DNA from 2 places in the Shewanella sp. SM73 genome. Region 1 is predicted to be linked to the other one. Evidence: predicted binding sites of a transcription regulator. Region 1 holds the regulator's gene; the other holds the start of a gene.
The links. Region 1 encodes sigma-54, which starts transcription at its own class of promoters, with help from an activator protein. Its sites were predicted from a motif close to GTTGGCACGNNNNTNGNNT; they were not measured.
Positions count from the first base shown of each region.

Region 2: the regulator sigma-54 is predicted to act here: its motif matches at 7,240-7,258, upstream of L5M51_RS08165 (DUF1328 family protein).

Region 1 covers NZ_JAKKRY010000020.1:14,627-25,969, reverse strand. The annotation lists gene degS (outer membrane-stress sensor serine endopeptidase DegS) at 1-34, shown strand, start outside; gene murA (UDP-N-acetylglucosamine 1-carboxyvinyltransferase) at 133-1,392, opposite strand; gene L5M51_RS20555 (BolA family protein) at 1,402-1,659, opposite strand; gene L5M51_RS20550 (lipid asymmetry maintenance protein MlaB) at 1,679-1,963, opposite strand; gene L5M51_RS20545 (phospholipid-binding protein MlaC) at 1,960-2,622, opposite strand; gene mlaD (outer membrane lipid asymmetry maintenance protein MlaD) at 2,634-3,107, opposite strand; gene mlaE (lipid asymmetry maintenance ABC transporter permease subunit MlaE) at 3,164-3,949, opposite strand; gene mlaF (phospholipid ABC transporter ATP-binding protein MlaF) at 3,946-4,764, opposite strand; gene L5M51_RS20525 (KpsF/GutQ family sugar-phosphate isomerase) at 5,408-6,385, shown strand; gene kdsC (3-deoxy-manno-octulosonate-8-phosphatase KdsC) at 6,385-6,936, shown strand; gene lptC (LPS export ABC transporter periplasmic protein LptC) at 6,933-7,493, shown strand; gene lptA (lipopolysaccharide transport periplasmic protein LptA) at 7,480-8,034, shown strand; gene lptB (LPS export ABC transporter ATP-binding protein) at 8,031-8,762, shown strand; gene L5M51_RS20500 (RNA polymerase factor sigma-54) at 8,870-10,348, shown strand; gene hpf (ribosome hibernation promoting factor) at 10,377-10,664, shown strand; gene ptsN (PTS IIA-like nitrogen regulatory protein PtsN) at 10,667-11,110, shown strand; gene rapZ (RNase adapter RapZ) at 11,107-11,343, shown strand, end outside.
Region 2 covers NZ_JAKKRY010000004.1:209,590-220,932, forward strand. The annotation lists gene L5M51_RS08155 (beta-ketoacyl synthase N-terminal-like domain-containing protein) at 1-5,220, shown strand, start outside; gene pfaD (eicosapentaenoate synthase subunit PfaD) at 5,338-6,984, shown strand; gene L5M51_RS08165 (DUF1328 family protein) at 7,340-7,516, shown strand; gene L5M51_RS08170 (hypothetical protein) at 7,540-7,734, shown strand; gene L5M51_RS08175 (diacylglycerol kinase family protein) at 7,879-9,558, shown strand; gene L5M51_RS08180 (hypothetical protein) at 9,609-10,268, opposite strand; gene L5M51_RS08185 (major royal jelly family protein) at 10,517-11,343, opposite strand, start outside.

The sequences.
Region 1 (11,343 bases):
GATTATCGATGAGAAGGTTGTGATCGATAACTAGAGTGTCACTCAGTATTACGCGCTCAAAGGCAGAAAACAAAAAACCAGCTTTTAGCTGGTTTTTTTAATGATTCAAAATTAGCTTAAATCAGTAACAGATCACTGAATACGCACAACCTGTGCGCCTAAACCTTGAAACTTATTCTCAATATGCTCATAGCCACGATCTAAGTGATAGATACGATCGACAATCGTCTTACCATCGGCCACTAAGCCAGCAATCACTAGACTCGCTGACGCACGTAAATCCGTCGCCATGACCTGAGCACCACTTAAAGATTCAATCCCTTGAATGATGCAGGTGTTGCCTTCAAGCTCCATGGTAGCGCCCATACGGATAAGTTCAGGCACATGCATAAAACGATTTTCGAAGATAGTCTCAGTTATGGTTGCCGTACCTTGTGCTAAGGCATTGAGCACACAAAACTGCGCCTGCATATCGGTTGGGAAACCAGGATAAGGTGCCGTCTTGATATTCACCGCCTTCGGACGTTTACCCTGCATATCGAGCTCAATCCAATCTTCGCCCGTAGTAATCGTCGCGCCTGCATCTTCAAGTTTTGCGATAACCGACTCCAGTGAAGCAGGATCGGCTTTTAAACAACGAATACGACCACGGGTCACCGCGGCAGCAACGAGGAAGGAACCGGTTTCGATACGATCTGGCATAACTCGGTAATTGCAGCCCTGTAAACGCTCAACCCCTTGGATACGCAGTGTCGCACTGCCTACACCAGTGATTTTTGCACCCATGGCAATTAAGCAATTAGCGAGATCGATCACTTCAGGTTCACGGGCCGCGTTTTCAATCACGGTTTCGCCATCGGCTAACGCTGCGGCCATCAGTAAGTTTTCGGTCGCACCAACACTCACCATGTCCATAAAGATATGTGCGCCTTTAAGACGACCATCGACACGGGCCTTGATATAACCTTCTTTCACTTCAATCTTGGCGCCCATCATTTCGAGGCCATGTAAGTGCAAGTTCACTGGTCTTGCGCCAATGGCACAGCCGCCAGGCAATGACACGTCAGCCGTACCATAACGAGCCAATAACGGCCCTAAGATCAAGATAGAAGCACGCATGGTTTTCACTAGATCATAGGGAGCGCAAAACTCATTCAGATTAGTGGTAGAAATGCGGATCTGTCCGTCACCGAGTTCAGTCACTTCAGCGCCGAGACAGCGTAATAATTTACAGCTCGTACTCACATCACGCAGATTGGGCACGTTAGAAACCACAAAATCGGTTTCAGCCAATACACCCGCCATCAGAATAGGCAAAGCTGCATTTTTAGCACCTGAAATAATCACATCACCGGCAAGCGGGGGGCTTGCCTGAATTGTTAGTTTATCCACTTTTCCTCACTAGCTAGGCATGTTGAAAACTTTTTCGCGTTTCCATTGAGTCGGCGTGAAAGTTTTGATCGTTAATGCATGTAATTCACCGCTGGCAATGTGTGCCGTCAACGGTGCATAAATGGCTTGTTGCTGTTTGACTCGGCTCATACCATCGAAGCATTCACCTACGGCGATCACTTTATAATGGCTACCATCCGAGCTAGCGTGAACTTCTTCAAGCCCTAACGCATCACGTAAAATCTGTTCGATTAAGCTGCATTCCATGAAATCTATTACCCTATTCTCAATGCGCTTCTTCGGTAAAGAAGGCATCTAAATCATATAAATCAATTAGTTTTTTAAGTTGTGGTGAAGCAGAACTCAATACAAGTTGGCTGCGATGTTCACGCACTAACGCCAGCAAAAATGCCATGCCAGCGCTATCACTGTATTCGAGCCCAGACAGAGACAATATCTGGGTTGACTCATTTAGCAGTTGTTGCCGCTGTGGCCAAAGTGTAATGACATCGGCTTGGGTTATGCGCCCTTTGAGATGACAAACTGTCCCCTGTTGCACAAATTCAATCACGACTGTGACTTCCCAGACTTAGCCTTCATGACCACTTTCTCTTTAGTGCGATCTTCGAGCATCTTAATCACGGGATCGATACCCTGTTGGCGAATTAGATTAGAGATTTCCGACTGCTTAGAAGACAGTAAGCTCACACCTTCGGCAACTAAATCAAATGCCTTCCACGAGTCATCCTTTAAACGGCGCGCCTTAAACAATAGTTTAATCGGTGGGCGACCGGCTTCGATGATCTGCACGTTTACATCGACCATTTTCTCTTTGCTGAAATCAATCCCAGGTGAGAATTCCACTTTTTGATTAGTATATTCAGTAAAGGCTTGAGCATAAGTAGAGATTAAATAACCTTCAAAAGCATTGACGAAACGATTGCGTTGCTCTTCGGTTGAATCCTTAAGATATTGGCCTAATACCTTATAAGAAGCGTATTTATAATCGACATAAGGCATGAGTTCTTCACGAACAATCACCTTTAAATGGTCTGAATTTGCGTCGATTAATGCTTTATCTTTGTGAAAACGATCGAAGGTTTTATTGGCAACGGCTTTCACCATGGCATACGGATCTGTCGTATCGACAACCACATCAGCGGCGACTGCGCTCGTTGCCCCTAAAACCATCACTAACGGCAATAAAAAACGAGATAAGTTTTTAAACATAGCGGTAACCCCTATTTATCCTTCGAACCCATACTATATAAGAACTGACCAATCAGCTCCTCCAACACTAATGCCGAGCGAGTGTCGTCAATCTTATCGCCGTCTTTCAGCATACTGACATCATCGTCGACAAAACCCGGTGTTAACCCTAAGAATTGTTCGCCCAACAAACCCGAAGTCAAAATGGCTAAACTACTGGTTTCAGGGAATTTATCGTAACGCTTGTCCATCACTAATGTGACCACAGCCACTAACTTAACTGGGTCTAAATCTATGCTGCTCACTCGGCCAACGACAACACCGCCAACCTTGACTGGCGAACGCACCTTCAAACCACCAATGTTGGTAAAATTGGCTTGTATGGTATAAGTGCTATCGCTGCTTTTCACTTCAATATTGGCGACGTTAAAGACTAAGACCAAAAAAGCGGCCAATCCTGTTAAAAGAAACACACCCACTAATAATTCAATTTTTCGTGTCAACATGTTCAGCTACCACTCTGTTAATCCATCTAACCTGTGTCGAAATCCGCAGTGTTCCGTTAGCGGCCAAACATCAGGGCTGTCAGTAAAAAATCCAATGCCAATACAGCGAGGCTCGACTGAACGACAGTCTGGGTCGTTGCACGGCTGATGCCTTCCGGATTTGGGATCACTTGATAACCGCGATATAACGCAATCCAAGTGACCACTACGGCAAACACACCACTTTTGATCAAGCAGTTAACTATGTCCTGACGCCATTCGACAGACGCCTGCAGAATCGACCAAAACGCACCACTGTCGATCCCTTTCCATTCCACGCCAACAAGGTGCCCGCCATAAATACCTACAGCGGTAAACATCAACGCCAGCAATGGCATACTGATCACTCCAGCCCAAAAGCGCGGTGCAATAATCTGCCTTAATGGGTCAATAGCCATCATTTCTAAACTGGAAAGCTGCTCAGTACTTTTCATTAAACCAATTTCAGCGGTTAATGCTGAACCCGCCCGTCCCGCAAACAATAACGCGGTAACAACTGGCCCCAACTCACGCAGTAAACTGAGCGCCACCATAGGACCTAAGCTTTCTTCAGTGCCAAAACCAACTAAGATGTTGTAGCCTTGCAGTGCGAGCACCATGCCGATAAAGAGTCCTGAGACTAAAATAATCACCATAGATTGCACACCGACCACATAAATCTGGCGCACTAATAATGGAAAACCTTTACGCACGCGTGGCCAGCGAAAAATCGCGCCCCACAGCATAAGGCCTGCACGGCCAAAGCCGAGCACTAGCTCAATCGCGCTGCGGCCTAAGTCGGCAATACTGTCGATTAACTTCACTTGCCAACTCCTTTTGCCATTAATTCTTGCTGGTAATCATTTGCCGGATAATGGAACGGCACAGGGCCGTCCGGAGCACCTTGAATAAACTGTTTCAGCTGCGGATTATCAGCGTACTTTAATTCTTCAGGGGTACCGTGGGCGATGACTTTTTTGTCAGCCACCACATATACATAATCGGCAATGCCAAGCACTTCATCCACATCGTGGGACACTACAATTGAAGTCAGATTCAGCGCATCGGATAACTCACGAATAAGCTTTACTAACACGCCCATCGATATTGGGTCTTGCCCTGCAAAAGGCTCATCGTACATCACCATTTCAGGTTCAAGCGCTATGGCTCTAGCCAATGCGGCGCGGCGTTGCATACCACCGGATAACTCGCTTGGCATCATCTGAGCTGCACCACGTAAACCTACGGCTTCAAGCTTCATCAGCACGATAGTGCGAATAATGTCTTCAGGCAGTCCAGAATGTTCACGCAGTGCAAACGCCACGTTATCGAACACATTAATGTCGGTAAACAGCGCGCCACTTTGAAACAGCATGCTCATCCGCTTACGCAGACTAAATAATTCATTGCGACTCACGCCATGGATATCGTGACCGTCGAATAAAACTTGTCCATGGTCAGGCGTTAATTGGCCGCCAATCAATTTCAACAGGGTCGTTTTGCCTATGCCGCTCGGCCCCATGATCGCCGTCACCTTGCCCCTTGGAATGGACAGGCTAATATCTTCATATATCACACGCTGACCGCGGCTAAACCCCAAATTACGGATCTCAACCAACGGCGTTTGTTCTTGAGTCATGCTTGATTCCGACATTTGCAAATGAGGTGATCCTAGTCTTCCTAGACTGACCAATCGAAGAGCCGCAAATTGTACGTAATTGCGCTTTAACCTACAACCGAATCGACACTATCGCCCTGCGATACTTTCAATTTGCCTCATTTACAGCGAAAATGCGCCCTAAGTTTTCACTCTGCACAGGTAAAATGTTACTTAATGTTTTCAACCTAGTTGCAGAATTGGCAGTATTGGCTAATTCGTTCGCACTTAGCTCACTCTTCGCCCACTTTTATCGGGGAGAGTCGATACGCAATTGCGCAATAGAGGCATCCTATAGGGTAATACCCGCTGCGATATGGGATAAATCCATTGAAATAAACGACAAAGACGATGATATTGCTCAAGACCTTCTGCCGCTAAACACGTTATTGTGCATGAATAGCTAACGCAGCTGAACTTGACGAGTCGGATCAATCGCTCTAGCCTGCCGCAATTGTTTTGCTGTTTTCGGTAATTAACCACAGCAATACATAAGCTAAATTGTCTGAAAACAAACTAATACTTGGCAGAAAGCCTATTACATATCATCTTTATCGCGTACCAAATTGTGCTATTCCAATCCCATCAATGGGGCGACAAAGACAATGCAAAAAGAGAGATAGACATGGTAGACAAATCACAACTGCGCCAATGGGGTTGTAAAGTTATCGACATTGAAAAGTCAGCCCTAGACAATCTTTATCAATATGTTGATTCGGCTGAATTTGCAGAAGCTTGCGAGTTGATCCTCAACTGCACAGGCAAAGTGATTGTCATGGGAATGGGCAAATCGGGCCATATCGGCAATAAGATTTCTGCCACCCTCGCCAGCACAGGAACGCCCGCATTTTTTGTGCATCCGGGTGAAGCCAGCCACGGCGATCTGGGTGTATTGGCCGATAACGATGTGATTTTAGCGATTTCAAATTCTGGTGAGTCGAGTGAAATCCTCACCTTAATGCCGGTCATCCAACGTATGGGCGTGCCTGTTATTGCGGTAACGGGTAAACCCGAATCGAATATGGCGCGATTATCTAAAGTGCATTTATGTATCGAAGTCCCAGAAGAGGCTTGCCCACTTGGACTTGCCCCAACGTCGAGCACTACCGCGACCTTAGTGATGGGCGATGCCATCGCCATTGCGCTGCTGCAAGCAAAAGGCTTTACCCGTGATGATTTTGCTATGTCCCATCCCGGCGGTGCATTAGGACGTAAGTTGCTGTTAAAAGTCAGTGATGTGATGCACAGCGGTGATGACTTACCGCTCGTCAACCACGATATTTGCATCACAGAAGCCCTGTACGAAATCTCCAAGAAAGGCTTAGGCATGACGGCGATTATCGATGATCAGCGCAAGCTGGTTGGTATCTTCACCGACGGTGATTTACGCCGCGTTATCGATGCCGAAGTGAATTTACGCACGACGCCCATTGCCGATGTGATGACCCGTAACTGCGTCACGATCACGGATAATGTATTGGCCGCCCAAGCGCTGCAAGTGATGGACTCAAAAAACATCAACGGATTAATTGTTATCGATAAAGATCGCCATCCTATCGGCGCTCTTAACATGCTAGACATGGTTAAAGCAGGAGTCATTTAATGCCACAGCAAGGATTTTACGGCCCAATCAGTGATGATGTGTGGCAACGCGCGCAAAAGATTAAACTGTTGATTTGTGACGTCGATGGGGTGTTTTCCGACGGCCATATTTACTTGAGCAATAGCGGCGAAGAGCTCAAAGCCTTCCATACCCGTGACGGTTATGGCGTGCGCTCACTCCTCACCAGCGGTTTCAACCTCGCCGTGATCACAGGACGTCAATCCAAAATCGTTGAAAACCGTATGACAGCCCTTGGTGTTACCCATATTTACCAAGGCGTAGACAATAAGTTCGAGCCCTATGAAGCATTGCTCGCACTTTATGGTGTCACCCCAGAAGAAGTGGCTTATATCGGTGATGATATTGTCGATCTCCCCGTGATGAATGTCGTCGGTTTAGCGGTCAGTGTTGCTGACGGCCACCCCTATGTACGCCAACACGCCCATTTTGTGACTACGCTCAATGGTGGCCACGGTGCACTGCGTGAACTCACAGATCTGTTACTCCTAAGTCAAAATAAATTCACTTCGGCCCATGGAATGAGTATATGAGTCGTGTGACACTCGCAATTATCGCTTTTTTTGGAACTGCACTAGCGCTTTACTGGCAGGTCCAGAACAAACACAGCGGTGATTCCGATAACAGAGTAAAAGATCAAAATACCCCAGATTTCATCGTTGAAGATCTGCGCAGTGTTGAGTTCAATGAGCAAGGACTAGTGAATAGCCGTGTGACGGCGAAACACATGGAACATTATGATTCAACGAATCAAACTTTCTTTACTCAACCTGTTTATCTTGTTTATCCAGACCAAGGTAAAGCACAATGGCAGCTCAGGGCAGATCAGGGCAAGCTAAACAAGGAAACTGGCAAGGTTGTATTAGAAAATAATGTTATTATCGATGCCATTAGCCCAGAAGAACCGATTCAGACCTTGTCCACCAGTTATCTGGAACTCGATCTCAACACTATGATAATGACCTCTGACCGTACCATTTACGTCACAGGGAAAGATTTTAATATTCAAGGCCAAGGCCTTTATGCCGACCTCAACGCGCAAGAAGTGCAATTGACCAGTCAGGTAGTAGGAACATATGAAGCAAAATAACGTATTACTTGCCAGCCTAATGCTAATTATGAGCATGAGTGCTTTCGCGAAAGTCGGCGACTTAAAGCAAGAAGTCAAAATTAAAGCTGTGAGCCAAACTGCGGATATCAAAAACAACCAGATCATCTTCTTTGGTCCGGTGGAAGTTACCCAAGGCTCAATAAAAATCCAAGCAAATGAACTGCGTGCATTTTCCGCTGAAGGTGAAAATAGCAAAACTTTGGTCGCCACAGGCAACCCTGCTACGTATAGCCAGATATTAGACGATGGCCGTCCTGCATCGGCTAGCGCGAAAGAAATTCGTTACGATATGGCAAGCCGCACCTTAACGCTGAAAGGTATGGCGTCATTAGATCAAGCGGGTAGCCAAGTTACAGGCAATTTAATCCGCTATAACATGATTCAACAGAAATTGATGGCCGAGAGTACTGGCAGTGGTGACGATCGCGTGATCACTATTATTCAGCCTGAAAACTATCAAGATGATGCTAAATCAGACGCTCCGGCGGATAAACCTGTAAAAAAGCAGGACTCTAAATGACCCAAATCACCTTAAGAGCACAAAATCTGGCGAAAAGTTACAAGAGTCGCCAAGTGGTTAAAGACGTCAGTCTGACGGTAAAAACCGGTCAAGTCGTTGGCCTACTCGGTCCAAACGGTGCAGGTAAAACCACGACCTTTTACATGGTTGTCGGGCTAGTGAAGAGCGATAAGGGACATATCTTTATCGACGATGATGATTTAACCGCAGATCCTATGCATCTGCGTGCCCGCAAAGGCATAGGTTACTTACCGCAGGAAGCCAGTATCTTTCGTAAGCTAACTGTTCATGACAACATCATGGCCGTACTGCAAACTCGTAAAGAACTTAAAAACGAAGAACGAGAAGAAGAACTAGAACATCTGCTCGAAGAGTTTCATATCACCCACATCCGTGACAGCCAAGGCATGTCATTGTCGGGTGGCGAACGTCGTCGCGTCGAAATTGCGCGGGCTTTAGCCGCTAATCCTAAGTTCATTTTGCTCGATGAACCGTTTGCCGGCGTCGATCCTATTTCGGTTATCGACATCAAGAAGATTATCGAACAACTCAAAAGTCGCGGCCTTGGCGTACTGATCACAGACCATAATGTCCGCGAGACATTAGATGTATGTGAACATGCTTATATTGTGAGTCACGGAAACCTGATTGCCGAAGGAACTCCAGCAGAGATCTTAGACAATCAGCAAGTTAGGGCTGTGTACTTAGGTGAACAATTCAGGCTATAGTTAATCGAGCGAAGCCAATGGAGGCAATTTATACCGCCATTGGGCTTCACTCAAGATAATAATAAGCGACCTCATCCAACAATAATAACGTAGGGATCAGCGGTAACATGAAAGCGTCACTCCAGCTCAAACTGGGTCAACAGTTAACCATGACGCCACAACTACAACAGGCTATACGTCTGTTGCAACTGTCGTCATTAGAACTGCAGCAAGAGATCCAGCAAGCATTAGATTCTAATCCCCTTCTCGAGCTGGAAGAGGATCAATTCGACGCCACTAAAAACCCTGTAAACCAAACGCTATCCGATACGGATTTCAGTGAATCTAGCACTCTGCCACCAGAAAAAGACAGCTCCACCATAGACACGGCAGAGTCGCTAACCAAAGAATCCATGCCCGATGAGCTCCCCATGGACACCACATGGGATGAAGTGTTTACCGCCTCCCCAAACTCAGGCCCCGGCGGTAGTCGTGAAGACGATATGCCCTTCCAAGGCGAGACCAGTGAAGGGTTGTACGAACACTTAGAATGGCAAAAAAACCTCACGCCGTTTTCTGAAACCGATTTAGCCATTGCCACCGCCATTATTGATGCCATCGACGATCAGGGCTATCTCACCCAAAGCACTGAAGAAATTCTCGAAGCCATGGGCAATCCTGAAGTTGAGCTTGACGAAGTCGAAGCCGTACTCAAGCGTATTCAGCATTTTGATCCCATAGGCGTTGCCGCCCGCGATTTAAGTGAATGCCTGCTGATCCAACTGTCGCATTTCGCCGCTGATACTCCCAACCTAGAAAACGCCCGTATGCTGATCAAAGATCATTTAGATCTGATCGCCGCCCGAGACTTTAGGTTATTGATGCGTAAGACTAAATTAAAAGAAGATGAATTAAGGGATGGTATAGCACTTATCCAAACCCTCAATCCTCGCCCAGGTTTGTTGATCACGCCCAATAATGACGAATACGTTATCCCAGATGTGTCTGTGTCGAAGAAAAATGGCCGCTGGGTTGTTGAGCTTAATCCTGACTGCATGCCCAAAATCAATGTAAATCAACATTATGCTTCTATGGCACGCAGTACCAAAAACCAAGCCGATAGCCAATTTATTCGCGGCCATCTGCAAGAGGCTAAATGGTTTATTAAGAGCCTAGAAAGCCGTAACGATACTTTGCTTAAAGTTGCTAATTGCATAGTGCAATATCAGCAAGGTTTCTTTGAGTACGGTGAAGAAGCCATGAAGCCTATGGTGCTTAACGATATTGCCGAAGCGGTAGAAATGCATGAGTCCACCATCTCACGGGTCACAACTCAAAAATACATGCATACCCCTAAGGGACTTTTTGAACTAAAATACTTCTTCTCTAGCCACGTCGGTACTGACGATGGTGGTGAGTGCTCATCCACAGCAATCAGAGCCTTTATAAAGAAACTGGTGGCAGCGGAAAACCAGAAAAAACCATTAAGCGATAGTAAGATGGCACAACTTCTGGCAGAACAAGGGATCAACGTAGCCCGCAGAACCATTGCGAAGTACCGAGAGGCTATGCTTATTCCACCTTCTAATCAGCGTAAAAGTTTATAACCTACAGTGGATATCGGAGGACGTTTCTATGCAAATAAACCTAAGTGGACACCATGTCGAAATTACCGAATCGTTACGTGCATATGTAGAAGAAAAGTTTTCAAAACTTGAACGCCATTTCGAACAGATCAATAATGTGCACGTTGTGCTCAATGTTGAGAAAATGCAACAGATTGCCGAAGCGAGAATAAACCTCATAGGTGGTGAAGTTTTTGCTACTTCAGAGCATGCTGACATGTATGCCGCTATAGACGCCCTGATTGACAAGCTTGACCGTCAGGTTATTAAACACAAAGAGAAGTTAACAAAACACTAATAATGGAACTTTGTACCATACTGCGGCCGGAGTGCACTACCTGCGCCACTCCGGGCAGCAAGAAAAAGGTACTGGAACTCATCAGCGACTTAGTCGCTGCCCAGTACCCGACCCTCTCATCTCAAGAGATATTCGAAAGCCTAGTGGCGCGCGAAAAGATGGGGAGCACAGGTATAGGTAACGGCATCGCCATTCCACATGGTCGACTAGCCGATATAGATCAGCCCATTGCCATACTAATTAAGTGTGAAGAGCCGATAGCATTTGATGCTATCGATAAGCAACCTGTTGATATTTTATTTGCACTACTGGTGCCTGCAGACCAATGTCAGCAGCACTTAAGTACCTTGTCTTGCATGGCCGAAAAGCTGAGCGACAAGCAAATATTAAAGCAATTACGCAAGACGCATGATGAAACGGAACTCTATCAGGTAATCACTGGATGAAACTGGTCATAGTGTCGGGCCGCTCAGGCTCAGGCAAATCTGTCGCCCTTAGGGTACTCGAAGATCTCGGCTATTATTGTGTCGATAACCTTCCCTTGCCATTGATTGGCAGTTTGCTTGAGCAACTCAAAGGCAGTAACGATCTCGTCGCCATCAGTGTCGACGTGCGTAACATGCCTGAGCAGGATAAGGTCTTAGTAAAACAACTCGCTAGCCTACCTCCAGATACTGAG
Region 2 (11,343 bases), on a different contig from region 1:
TTCTCGATTTTCCACGCCTACCCAGATCACGGTATTTCGGCGCCCTTTGATAGCAACAGCAAAGGCTTATTCGCTGGAGAAGGCGCTGGGGTGTTAGTCTTAAAACGCTTAGAAGATGCCGAGCGCGATGGCGATAACATCTATGCCGTCGTTAGCGGCATTGGTTTGTCGAACGACGGTAAAGGCCAGTTTGTATTAAGCCCCAACAGCAAGGGCCAAGTGCAAGCCTTCGAGCGCGCCTATAGTGCCGCAAACACACTGCCTGCCAATATCGAAGTGATTGAATGCCATGCCACGGGCACACCGCTTGGGGATAAAGTCGAACTCGCCTCGATGGAACGCTTTTTTGAGGACAAACTCGCGGGCTCTGCGGTGCCGCTGATCGGCTCGGCAAAATCCAACTTAGGCCATTTACTCACAGCCGCGGGCATGCCGGGGATCATGAAGATGATTTTTGCCATGCGCTCGGGTCGACTGCCGCCAAGTATTAACTTATCGGCGCCGATATCTTCGCCTAAGGGCTTGTTTAGCGCTAAAAATCTGCCAACAGAATTGCATGCTTGGCCAGATAAAGCCGGCAATGACCGCCGCCACGCGGGTGTTTCCGTGTTCGGTTTTGGCGGCTGTAACGCGCATTTATTGCTGGAATCCTATGTTGCCAATACAAACAAGAAGAATGAACAAGCCGCAGCCGCAGTAAGTTACCAGCACACGCCATTAAATATCATTGGCTTAGCGTCGCACTTTGGGCCTTTATCCTCCATTAATGCATTGGATAACACGATTCATGCTCGGCAAGATGCCTTTATCCCGCTGCCCGCTAAACGCTGGAAAGGCTTAGATAAACACCCTGAGATCTTAGCTAACTTTGGCTTGCCTTCTGTACCGCAAGGCGCCTATATCGACCAGTTCGATTTTGACTTCCTGCGTTTTAAAGTGCCGCCCAATGAGGATGATCGCCTGATCTCCCAGCAACTGCTGCTGATCAAAGTGGCCGATGAAGCGATTCGTGATGCTAACTTAATGCCAGGTGGCAAGGTTGCTGTATTAGTGGCGATGGAAACAGAGCTTGAATTACACCAGTTCCGTGGCAGGGTGAATCTGCACACTCAACTGGCAGACAGTCTTAAAAAACAAGGAATAACACTCACGCAAGCCGAGTATCTCGCCCTTGAAAAAATCGCCATGGACAGTGTGCTCGATGCCGCCAAACTGAACCAATACACCAGTTTTATTGGCAACATCATGGCGTCACGTATCGCATCCCTTTGGGACTTTAACGGCCCTGCCTTCACCATTTCAGCGGCCGAGCAATCGGTCGCCCGCTGTATCGATGTGGCCGAAAACCTCTTGTCCCAAGAATCCTTAGATGCAGTAGTGATCGCCGCCGTCGATTTAAGTGGCAGTTTAGAGCAAGTGATCCTTAAAAACGCCGTATCACCAGTGGCATTGAATGCAACTGACACTGGTTGGAAAGTCGGTGAAGGTGCAGGCGCGTTAGTGCTCACGACAGCGCAATCAAGTGCAGCCCAGCCAAGTAATGCCGCTAACAATGCTAATGCCAATAGCAGCTATGGCGACAGTTATGGTCACATCAGCGGCCAAGTATTTGGCGCGATTTGTGACATACAAGGTAATAGCAACACTGCGCGTATTTGCAATGACTTGCTAACCCAAGCCAAGGTGAATAGCAGCCAGATTAGCTTGATTGAAACCAGTATTGCGGTTGAGCAACTTGCCGATTCAGAGCAGGTACTCAATACCCTGCTGCCGAGTGTGAGTGAGCGCAGCCAAGCCGCTGATACCCTAGGCCACAATTTTGCTGCTGCGGGAATGGCGAGTATTTTGAGCGCCCTGCTTCAGTTAAAAAATCATGGGCAGCTTAAAAATCACGGACAATTTAAAAATCATGGGCAATTAAAAAACCAAGCACAGCAACAAGCTACTCAAGAGCAGCACGCGCTCGTTGCCACGTTTAGCCAAGGTAAATGCTCGCAGTTATTGCTCAGTCAAAGTGCCACGCAAGCGCACAGTTTGCGGCAAAGGCTTGAGCAAGACTTAACGCTTTCAGAGCAAAAACACTTAATAAAACAAGTGACACTCGGTGGCCGCGATATCTATCAACATATCCTTGATACGCCGCTCGCGGGCCTTGATGCGATACAACAAAAAGCCCGAGCCATTACAGCACTGCCAGCGCGCAGCCAGCGCAAGCATTTGGCCCAAATAGCGAGCAAAGACACTAATCGCGTTGCAACAAGCAGCCCAACCACGGCTCAACAAAAAGAGACATTAAGCAGCATGCCAATGAATGCCCTAAGCACGCCCAATAACAACGCCGCTCAAGCAGAGCTAAAAGACGCTGCATTTTTAAGCAATCAGCAACTCGCCCGTGAAGCCCATTTAGCCTTTTTACAAAGCCGTGAGCAAGGCCTGAAACTGGCCGATGCCTTGATGAAAGCCCAGCTTGCCAGCGAGTTAGCCGTCAATGGCCAAGCTGCGCCAGTACAACAGCAAGCCACTGTTCAGGCGCCAACACCTGAGCTAGCTCCAGTTGTTAACTCAGAGGCAAACCCAGCTGCGCTTTATCCAAACCATGCAAAAGTGCCTCTGTACACGCCGCCAACACCGATAAGCAAGCCTTGTATTTGGGATTATGCGGATTTAGTCGAGTACGCCGAAGGTGATATCGCTAATGTATTTGGCCAAGATTACGCCATTATCGACAGCTACTCGCGCCGTGTACGCCTGCCAACCACGGACTATTTGCTGGTGTCTCGGGTAACGAAATTAAACGCCCAGATGAACCAATATCAGCCTTGCACTATGACCACAGAATACGACATTCCTGTGGACGCGCCGTATCTGGTCGATGGTCAAATCCCCTGGGCCGTGGCGGTCGAATCGGGTCAATGCGATTTGATGCTGATCAGTTACTTAGGTATCGATTTTGAAAACAAGGGCGAGCGCGTTTATCGCCTGCTCGATTGCACCCTGACCTTCCTTGGCGACTTACCGCGCGGTGGCGACACCCTGCGCTACGACATTTCCATCAATCACTTTGCCCGCAATGGCGATACCTTGTTGTTCTTCTTCTCCTACGAATGTTTCGTGGGCGACAAACTGATCCTGAAAATGGATGGCGGCTGTGCCGGCTTCTTCACCGATAAAGAACTGGCCGACGGCAAAGGTGTTATTCACACCGAAGCTGAAATCAAAGCGCGCAACCTCGCCTTGAATAATCCGAATAAACCGCGCTTTAATCCGCTGCTTGATTGCGCGCAAAGCCAATTTGATTACAGTCAAATCCATAAACTGCTCGGCGCCGATATCGGTGGCTGTTTTGGCGGTGTCCATGCGGCGCATCAAGCCCAATATGGTTTGCAGCCCTCTTTATGTTTTGCATCCGAAAAATTCCTGATGATTGAACAGGTCAACAATCTTGAGGTGCATGGCGGCGCGTGGGGCTTAGGCTCAGTTCAAGGCCATAAGCAGCTCGAAGCTGATCATTGGTATTTCCCGTGTCATTTCAAGGGCGACCAAGTGATGGCGGGATCGTTAATGGCCGAAGGCTGTGGTCAATTACTGCAATTCTTTATGCTGCATATTGGGATGCACCTCGGTGTAAAAGACGGGCGTTTCCAACCGCTAGAAAATGCCTCTCAAAAAGTGCGCTGTCGTGGTCAAGTCTTGCCGCAATCTGGCCTGCTCACCTATCGCATGGAAATTACCGAAATCGGTATGAGCCCGCGCCCGTATGCTAAGGCGAATATCGATATTTTGCTTAATGGCAAAGTGGTCGTGGATTTCCAAAACCTTGGTGTGATGATCAAAGAAGAAGCCGAATGCACCCGCTACCTCGCGGATAATGCCAACAGCACAGCTAACAATACGACTAGAAATGTAGCTAAAAATACTGCTTCGGCTGCGCCGCTGGTTTCAACAACAGTCGCATCGTTCGCCGCGCCGCTGATGGCACAGCAGCCTGATTTAACCGCGCCAACCAACAAAGGCGTAGTGCCGCTTAAGCACGTGCCTGCGCCGATTGCGCCAGAAGGTTCTAAGTATACTAACCGCGTGCCCGACACCCTGCCGTTCACGCCGTACCACATGTTCGAGTTTGCCACTGGCGATATCGAAAACTGCTTCGGCCCCGATTTCAGCATCTATCGCGGCCTAATTCCACCGCGCACGCCTTGCGGTGATTTACAGCTTACCACCCGCGTGGTTGCGATTGACGGCAAGCGCGGCGAGCTGAAAAAGCCCTCTTCGTGTATCGCTGAATACGAAGTGCCAGCAAACGCTTGGTATTATGATAAAAACAGCCATCACGCCGTTATGCCCTATTCTGTGCTGATGGAAATATCACTGCAGCCAAACGGTTTTATCTCAGGTTATATGGGCACCACCTTGGGCTTCCCCGGCCAAGAGCTGTTTTTCCGTAACTTGGACGGTAGCGGTAAGCTGCTGCGCCATGTGGATTTACGCGGCAAAACCATAATGAACGACTCACGTTTGTTATCGACTGTGATTGCTGGCAGTAACATCATCCAAAATTTCAGTTTTGAATTAAGCTGCGATGGCGAGCCTTTCTACCAAGGTAAAGCGGTATTTGGTTACTTCAAGGGCGATGCACTGAAAAACCAGTTAGGCATAGACAACGGCAAGATAACTCAGCCTTGGCATGTGCAAAATGGCATAGCCGCCGATAGCCAAATCAATCTGTTAGATAAACAACATCGCAGCTTTAACGCACCAAAAGGTCAACCACATTACCGTTTAGCGGGCGGTCAACTTAACTTTATCGACAAGGCTGAAATCGTAAAAGCCGGCGGTAAAGCGGGCCTTGGCTATTTATACGCCGAACGCACCATTGACCCGAGTGATTGGTTCTTCCAATTCCACTTCCATCAAGATCCTGTGATGCCAGGCTCATTAGGGGTTGAAGCCATTATCGAGCTGATGCAAACCTATGTGATTGACCAAGACCTTGGCGCTGGCTTTAACAATCCTAAATTTGGGCAGATATTATCGGATATCAAATGGAAGTATCGCGGTCAAATTAACCCATTAAACAAGCAGATGTCACTGGATGTGCACATTACCAGCGTGACTGACGACAATGGCAAACGCATCATTATGGGCGATGCCAACTTGAGTAAAGATGGCCTGCGGATTTATGAAGTCAAAGATATCGCCATCTGTATTGAAGAAGCTTAATGAGTTTACGCTGTTAGAAAGACGCTAATCTCGAATAACAAATAACGAATAACAAATAGTTGCGCCGCCTTGGCTATCCACATCGCGCAGGGCGGCACTGATAACATGAGAACACCTATGACTAGCCATACTCTCGATCAATACAATAGCAATAACGAAAAACTCAGCCCTTGGCCGTGGCAAGTCAACGATACTGAGCTGAGCTTTGATATCGACTCATTAGGCAAAAAACTCAAAGATTTAAGCCAAGCCTGCTACTTAGTGAATCACAGCGAAAAAGGCTTAGGCATAGCGCAAACGGCCGAAGTGACCACAAGCGACAGCCAAGCGCCACTAGGCTCACACCCTGTCAGCGCCTTTGCCCCTGCCCTTGGCACCCAAAGTTTAGGCGACAGTAATTTTCGCCGCGTACACGGGGTAAAATATGCTTACTATGCCGGCGCTATGGCCAACGGCATTGCCTCGGAAGAACTGGTTATTGCGCTCGGTCAAGCGGGTATTTTGTGTTCGTTTGGCGCGGCGGGGTTAATTCCATCCCGCGTTGAAGCGGCCATTACCCGCATTCAGGCGGCGCTGCCTAATGGCCCCTACGCCTTTAACTTAATTCATAGCCCAAGCGAGCCCGCCTTAGAGCGCGGCAGCGTTGAGCTGTTTTTAAAACATAAAGTGCGCACGGTCGAAGCCTCGGCATTTTTAGGCTTAACGCCGCAAATCGTCTATTACCGCGCGGCGGGTTTGAGCCGCGACGAACATGGCGAAATAGTCATTGGCAATAAAGTCATAGCCAAAATCAGCCGCACCGAAGTCGCGACTAAGTTTATGGAGCCGGCGCCTGCCAAAATCCTCCAGCAACTAGTGAGTGACGGCCTTATCAGCCAAGACCAAATGGCGATGGCGCAACTCGTGCCAATGGCGGACGACATCACAGCCGAAGCCGACTCAGGCGGCCATACCGACAATCGTCCATTGGTCACGCTATTGCCGACGATTTTGGCGCTTAAAGATGAAATCCAAGCTAAGTATCAATACAAAACGCCTATCCGCGTGGGTGCTGGCGGCGGCGTCGGTACACCCGATGCAGCATTAGCCACCTTCAACATGGGCGCGGCGTTTATCGTCACAGGTTCAATCAACCAAGCGTGTGTGGAGGCGGGCGCGAGTGAACACACACGTAAGTTACTCGCCACCACAGAAATGGCCGATGTGACTATGGCGCCTGCCGCCGATATGTTCGAAATGGGCGTGAAATTACAAGTGGTTAAGCGCGGCACCCTGTTCCCAATGCGCGCCAATAAGCTTTATGAAATCTACACCCGTTACGATTCGATTGATGCCATCCCTACGGACGAGCGTAAAAAACTCGAAGAGCAAGTGTTCCGCTCATCACTCGATGATATTTGGGCGGGCACAGTCGCCCACTTTAACGAGCGCGATCCTAAGCAAATCGAGCGCGCACTGGATAACCCCAAACGTAAGATGGCGCTGATTTTCCGCTGGTATTTGGGTCTGTCTAGCCGCTGGTCAAACACAGGTGAAGTCGGCCGCGAAATGGATTACCAAATCTGGGCAGGCCCAGCACTGGGTGCATTTAATGCGTGGGCCAAAGGCAGTTATTTAGACGACTATAAGGCCCGTAATGCGGTGGATTTAGCCAAACATTTAATGGTGGGCGCAGCATATCAATCCCGGATTAACCTGCTGTTATCCCAAGGCGCGAGCATCCCAGTTAGCCTGCAGCGCTGGAAACCGCTAAATCGTTTTTAAACGTATTTAGCTCCTATCATCTTGTATTATAAGATCATAATATCTTCAAGCCGACACCAACTCACAGTGTCGGCTTTTATTTATCTTTACTTATGGACGACATCAGCTCACAGTCTTTGATTCAACGTATTAGGCTGAAACTCTTACCGAAGCTTAGGTAAAAATTGCCTACCCCTCTTTTAATTCACTCACACCATTTTAAATAAAATGATTTAAATTATATTTAAAATCAATTAACTACTTAAAATTTTTAAAGTTGGCATTAAGATCGCAATCAAGTAAGAGCCATTAGCCGTTACCTTACAAGTGACACAAACGGTCATGAGAAGGATTAATACAAGGGCAGGAGGTTATTATGCTAGGTTGGACATTAGTATTTCTAGTTGTTGCCGTGATTGCCGGGTTGTTAGGATTTGCTGGGATTGCTGGCGCAGCGGCGGGAATAGCGAAAATCATTTTCTTCATATTTATTGTGTTATTAGTGATTTCTCTGCTGATCAATGCCCTTAAGGGCAAATCACCGCGACTATAATTTTTTTAGAAAAGGAGATAGATATGAAACCATTTACCCTGATGACAAGTGCAGCATTCGCATTATTACTCGCCCTAGGTTTAACGGCCTGTAGTGATAACAAAGCCGAAGACGCGGGCGAAAAAATCGATGAAGTAATGACTGATACAGGTAACGCCATCGAAGATGCCTGTGAAGAAGTCAAAGAAGGTGTTAAAGCTAAAGATACTAAGTGCTAAACAAACCTCACTTTAGGGTGGCAATAGACTCGTCTATTGCCACCCTTTTGGTTTAGACTCGCTCATTTCTGCATCTCTCATCTCGACATCTATCCATTCAAGTGCAACGATTTTAACCAAGAACAATGGCATTGGAGGACTTGCATGCTAACGAAGATCCACATCAAATATTTGTACACTGCAGGTGCAGTATTGTTAGCCTATTTTGCAATAACAGACACTTCTCCCCTGCTCACTTTCATTTGTGCATGGACAAGTCTGTCACTGTTTTTAGTCGGTTCGGCCTATTGGTTTAATCTCGCCAGTATTTTTAGAAAACGCCAAGATGGTACTATTCCTTGGTATATTCGTTGGGGTTTTATTCCCTTTTTATTAGGCAGTCGACTCTATAACCACTGGGCCAGAAAATACGATTCAGTACCACCCATGCAGAGGATTGATGAACATCTGTATCTCGGCTGTAGACTCTTTTCCGCAGATCTGGAAACGATTAAAGCCAATAAGATCACTGCCATTCTGGATGTCACCGCTGAATTTGATGGCTTAGATTGGTCGCAATTTGAGGATCATATCGAGTATTTAAATATTCCCATCCTCGACCATAGCGTACCGACCAGCGCCCAACTCAATCAAGCCGTTAACTGGCTGCACCGCCAAGTGCGCGCCAATAAACAGGTACTCATCCACTGTGCTATGGGTCGTGGCCGCTCAGTGCTGGTACTCGCCGCTTATTTGGTTTGTAAAGATAAACAACAGCACTTCGCCGAAGTACTGCAGCAGATAAAGCAAATTCGCAAAACCGCCGGCTTAAACAAATGGCAATTACGCGCGCTAGATCGCATGCTCAGTCAAGGGAAAATTAACATCCACAAAGTGGCGTGGATTATCGCCAACCCAGTTTCTGGTGGCGGGAAATGGCAAGAATACAGCGAGCAAATCCAAGATGAACTCAAAGCCTATTTTGACCTAACGTTAAAACTCACAACAGCAGACAAAACCGCAAATGTCTTCGCCGAGCAAGCCCGTAATGCAGGCGCTGATATTATTATCGCCTGTGGTGGCGATGGTACTGTGACTGAAGTGGCCTCTCAAATCGTTGATACGGATATCGTCTTAGGCATCATTCCTCTTGGCACAACTAATGCTCTCAGTCATGCCCTCTTTGGTTTAGGCAGTAAACTTATTCCTATCTCTCAGGCGTTGGATAATATTATTCAAGGGCATTGCCAAGCCATTGATACCGCGCGTTGTAATGAGGAGTTAGTGTTGTTGCTTGTGGGCATAGGGTTTGAGCAACAAATGATTGAATCCGCAAACCGTGAGCGTAAAAATGCTCTCGGCCAGTTTGCCTACCTCGATGGCTTATGGCGCGCAGTGAATGCCGATATCACTTTAACCATCCAGCTCAGCTTAGATGATGCAAAACCCACAACATTGACGACCCATAGCCTAATCGTTGCCAATGCCGCACCGTTTACCAGCGTGTTGGCGCAGGGCGATGGCGAGCCAAACATGACCGACGGTTTGCTCGACATTACTTGGTTGGATGCTGGCGATGAACCCAAAGAGCAGTTGCTTAGCCTCGCTGAATTAGCGATTGCGGGATGGGTAAAGGAAGGCAATAAGAGTGTGCGAGATCAACAAGCGAGTGCAAGTAAAGTCCATCATGCCCATGCTAAAAAGGTCACCATCAGCAGCCAGCCTAAGTGTAAATATGTGATTGATGGTGAAGTATTTGAGCCAGCGGATCTCACTATTGAAGTCCAGCCAGCATCTCTTAAAGTGTTTGTTCCTTATCAGGAAACCACAGAGCAAGATGAGTGATCGTTGTGGAGGACATCCAGCCTAACTTTTTAGGCTGGATGACTGGGCATTTATAGAACGAACAAAAAATATAAAATATTCAACAAAATAAATATAACCAGCAGAACCAGTACCCGCATGAAATTAAATTCACTACCTTTGGGAAGTGATTTTTGAGTGGTGTTACTAAAATCCTGAAATTTACAATCTATCGCCTGCGCACATTGCTGTAGAACTTGTTGTAATTCCTTTCTATCAGTATTGTCACCCAATATCAATTGAGCACCGTTGGGCTGATGCAATTCTAAATAAGCCAGATAATGTTGGACAGTATCTTCCGCTTGGCGATTGCGGCTGATCTGATGCCAACGAGTGATTTGCAGCTGATAAAGTTGCACTGCTTTGATGTCCGAAAAGGCATAGGAACGCCACCGCCACAATCCCATATACCTCCCATTGAATAAACCTTTACCGAGCCACAATTGCTGTTGCTCAGCGTCTAACCAACACTGTTGCTGAACAAACACAGTCGGTAACACGGGTAACAATAGAAACAGTGTTACCCAGCCGAGAACGAGCTGTAGTATCGGATCGGGTTGTAAATAGGTTGCTCTGGCGCAGAGTAAACCAAGCAGTAATAACCCTGCAGCAAACAACCATAATAGAGGTCGGTACTGAGTACTCAGAGTTTGAATATAAAATGCATTTTTAGAAGGTTGATTGAGTTTCACTGAACTTGTTCCTTGTTCCTTGTTCCTTGTTCCTTGTTCCTTGTTCCTTGTTCCAAAAATTATCTCACCATTCAATATTGACCTGTGCCAGTCACAATAAAAGGCATTGATAGTTTGCACAATCAACACCTAACTCATTTCTAGACGCTTTCGAGTTAAACCAAAGACTCACATCAACGTAAATAAACAGTTGTGATATAACTCATACTGCAAATATAAGCTGCAACTTTGCAGTTGCAACTAAGGTGTTATTGACCCGCAGCAGTATCCTCACCGGTCCAGAGTCGCATGATACGATAAGGCGGTTTGGCTGTTTCGGCTTTTCCATTAAAGGCTTTTGCTTTATGCAATTGGTTCACTGAAATATATAACCAGCCTGTTTCACCAAATTGCACACTATCAGGAAAATCCAGTAGTGGAGAACTGACCGCTGTTGTTAGTGTGCCTTTGTTATCTAGCATGGAAATGGCATTGTGGTTCAAATTGGTAAAGTAATGATTACCTTGTTTGGACGTTGCTGCGCCATCTGATACAGGCTTGGCTCCGACTAATTTTACCGTGGCGATAATTTGATCATTATTGCCTGTTTGTAAAGCCGCAGTCGATAACTGATACCAGTGAGTGCCATTCATTGCACCATAATAGAGTGTACTTCCGTCGGCAGATAAACTGATTGGATTGACCGCTACACTGGCAACTTTGCCATTAAACAATGTTGTTTTGTTATCTATGTTCATTACTGCATCCGTTTCGGCCTGCAGCGAGCTATGACCTGAAAAACGTATTGTATGACCATCGTCGATACGCACCGCTAAGAGGCCAGGGTTGGCGATATCGGCTAAATAAATCCAGCCTTTTTGAGAGTCGACAACCAGATCCTGCATAAAGCTGCCTTTAGGCGCGAGAGCTTGTGGTAGGACGATTTGTTTATATAGACTGCCGTCCTTAATGTTGAATCCCCAAATCCTTGTCTGGCCTAATTCTAACCCCATATCTGCGGTCCAGAGGTGTCCAGCTTTGTCCTGAGCAATACCTAATAAGGTATCAAATTGAGCAGTATTGGCTGTCGATGTTT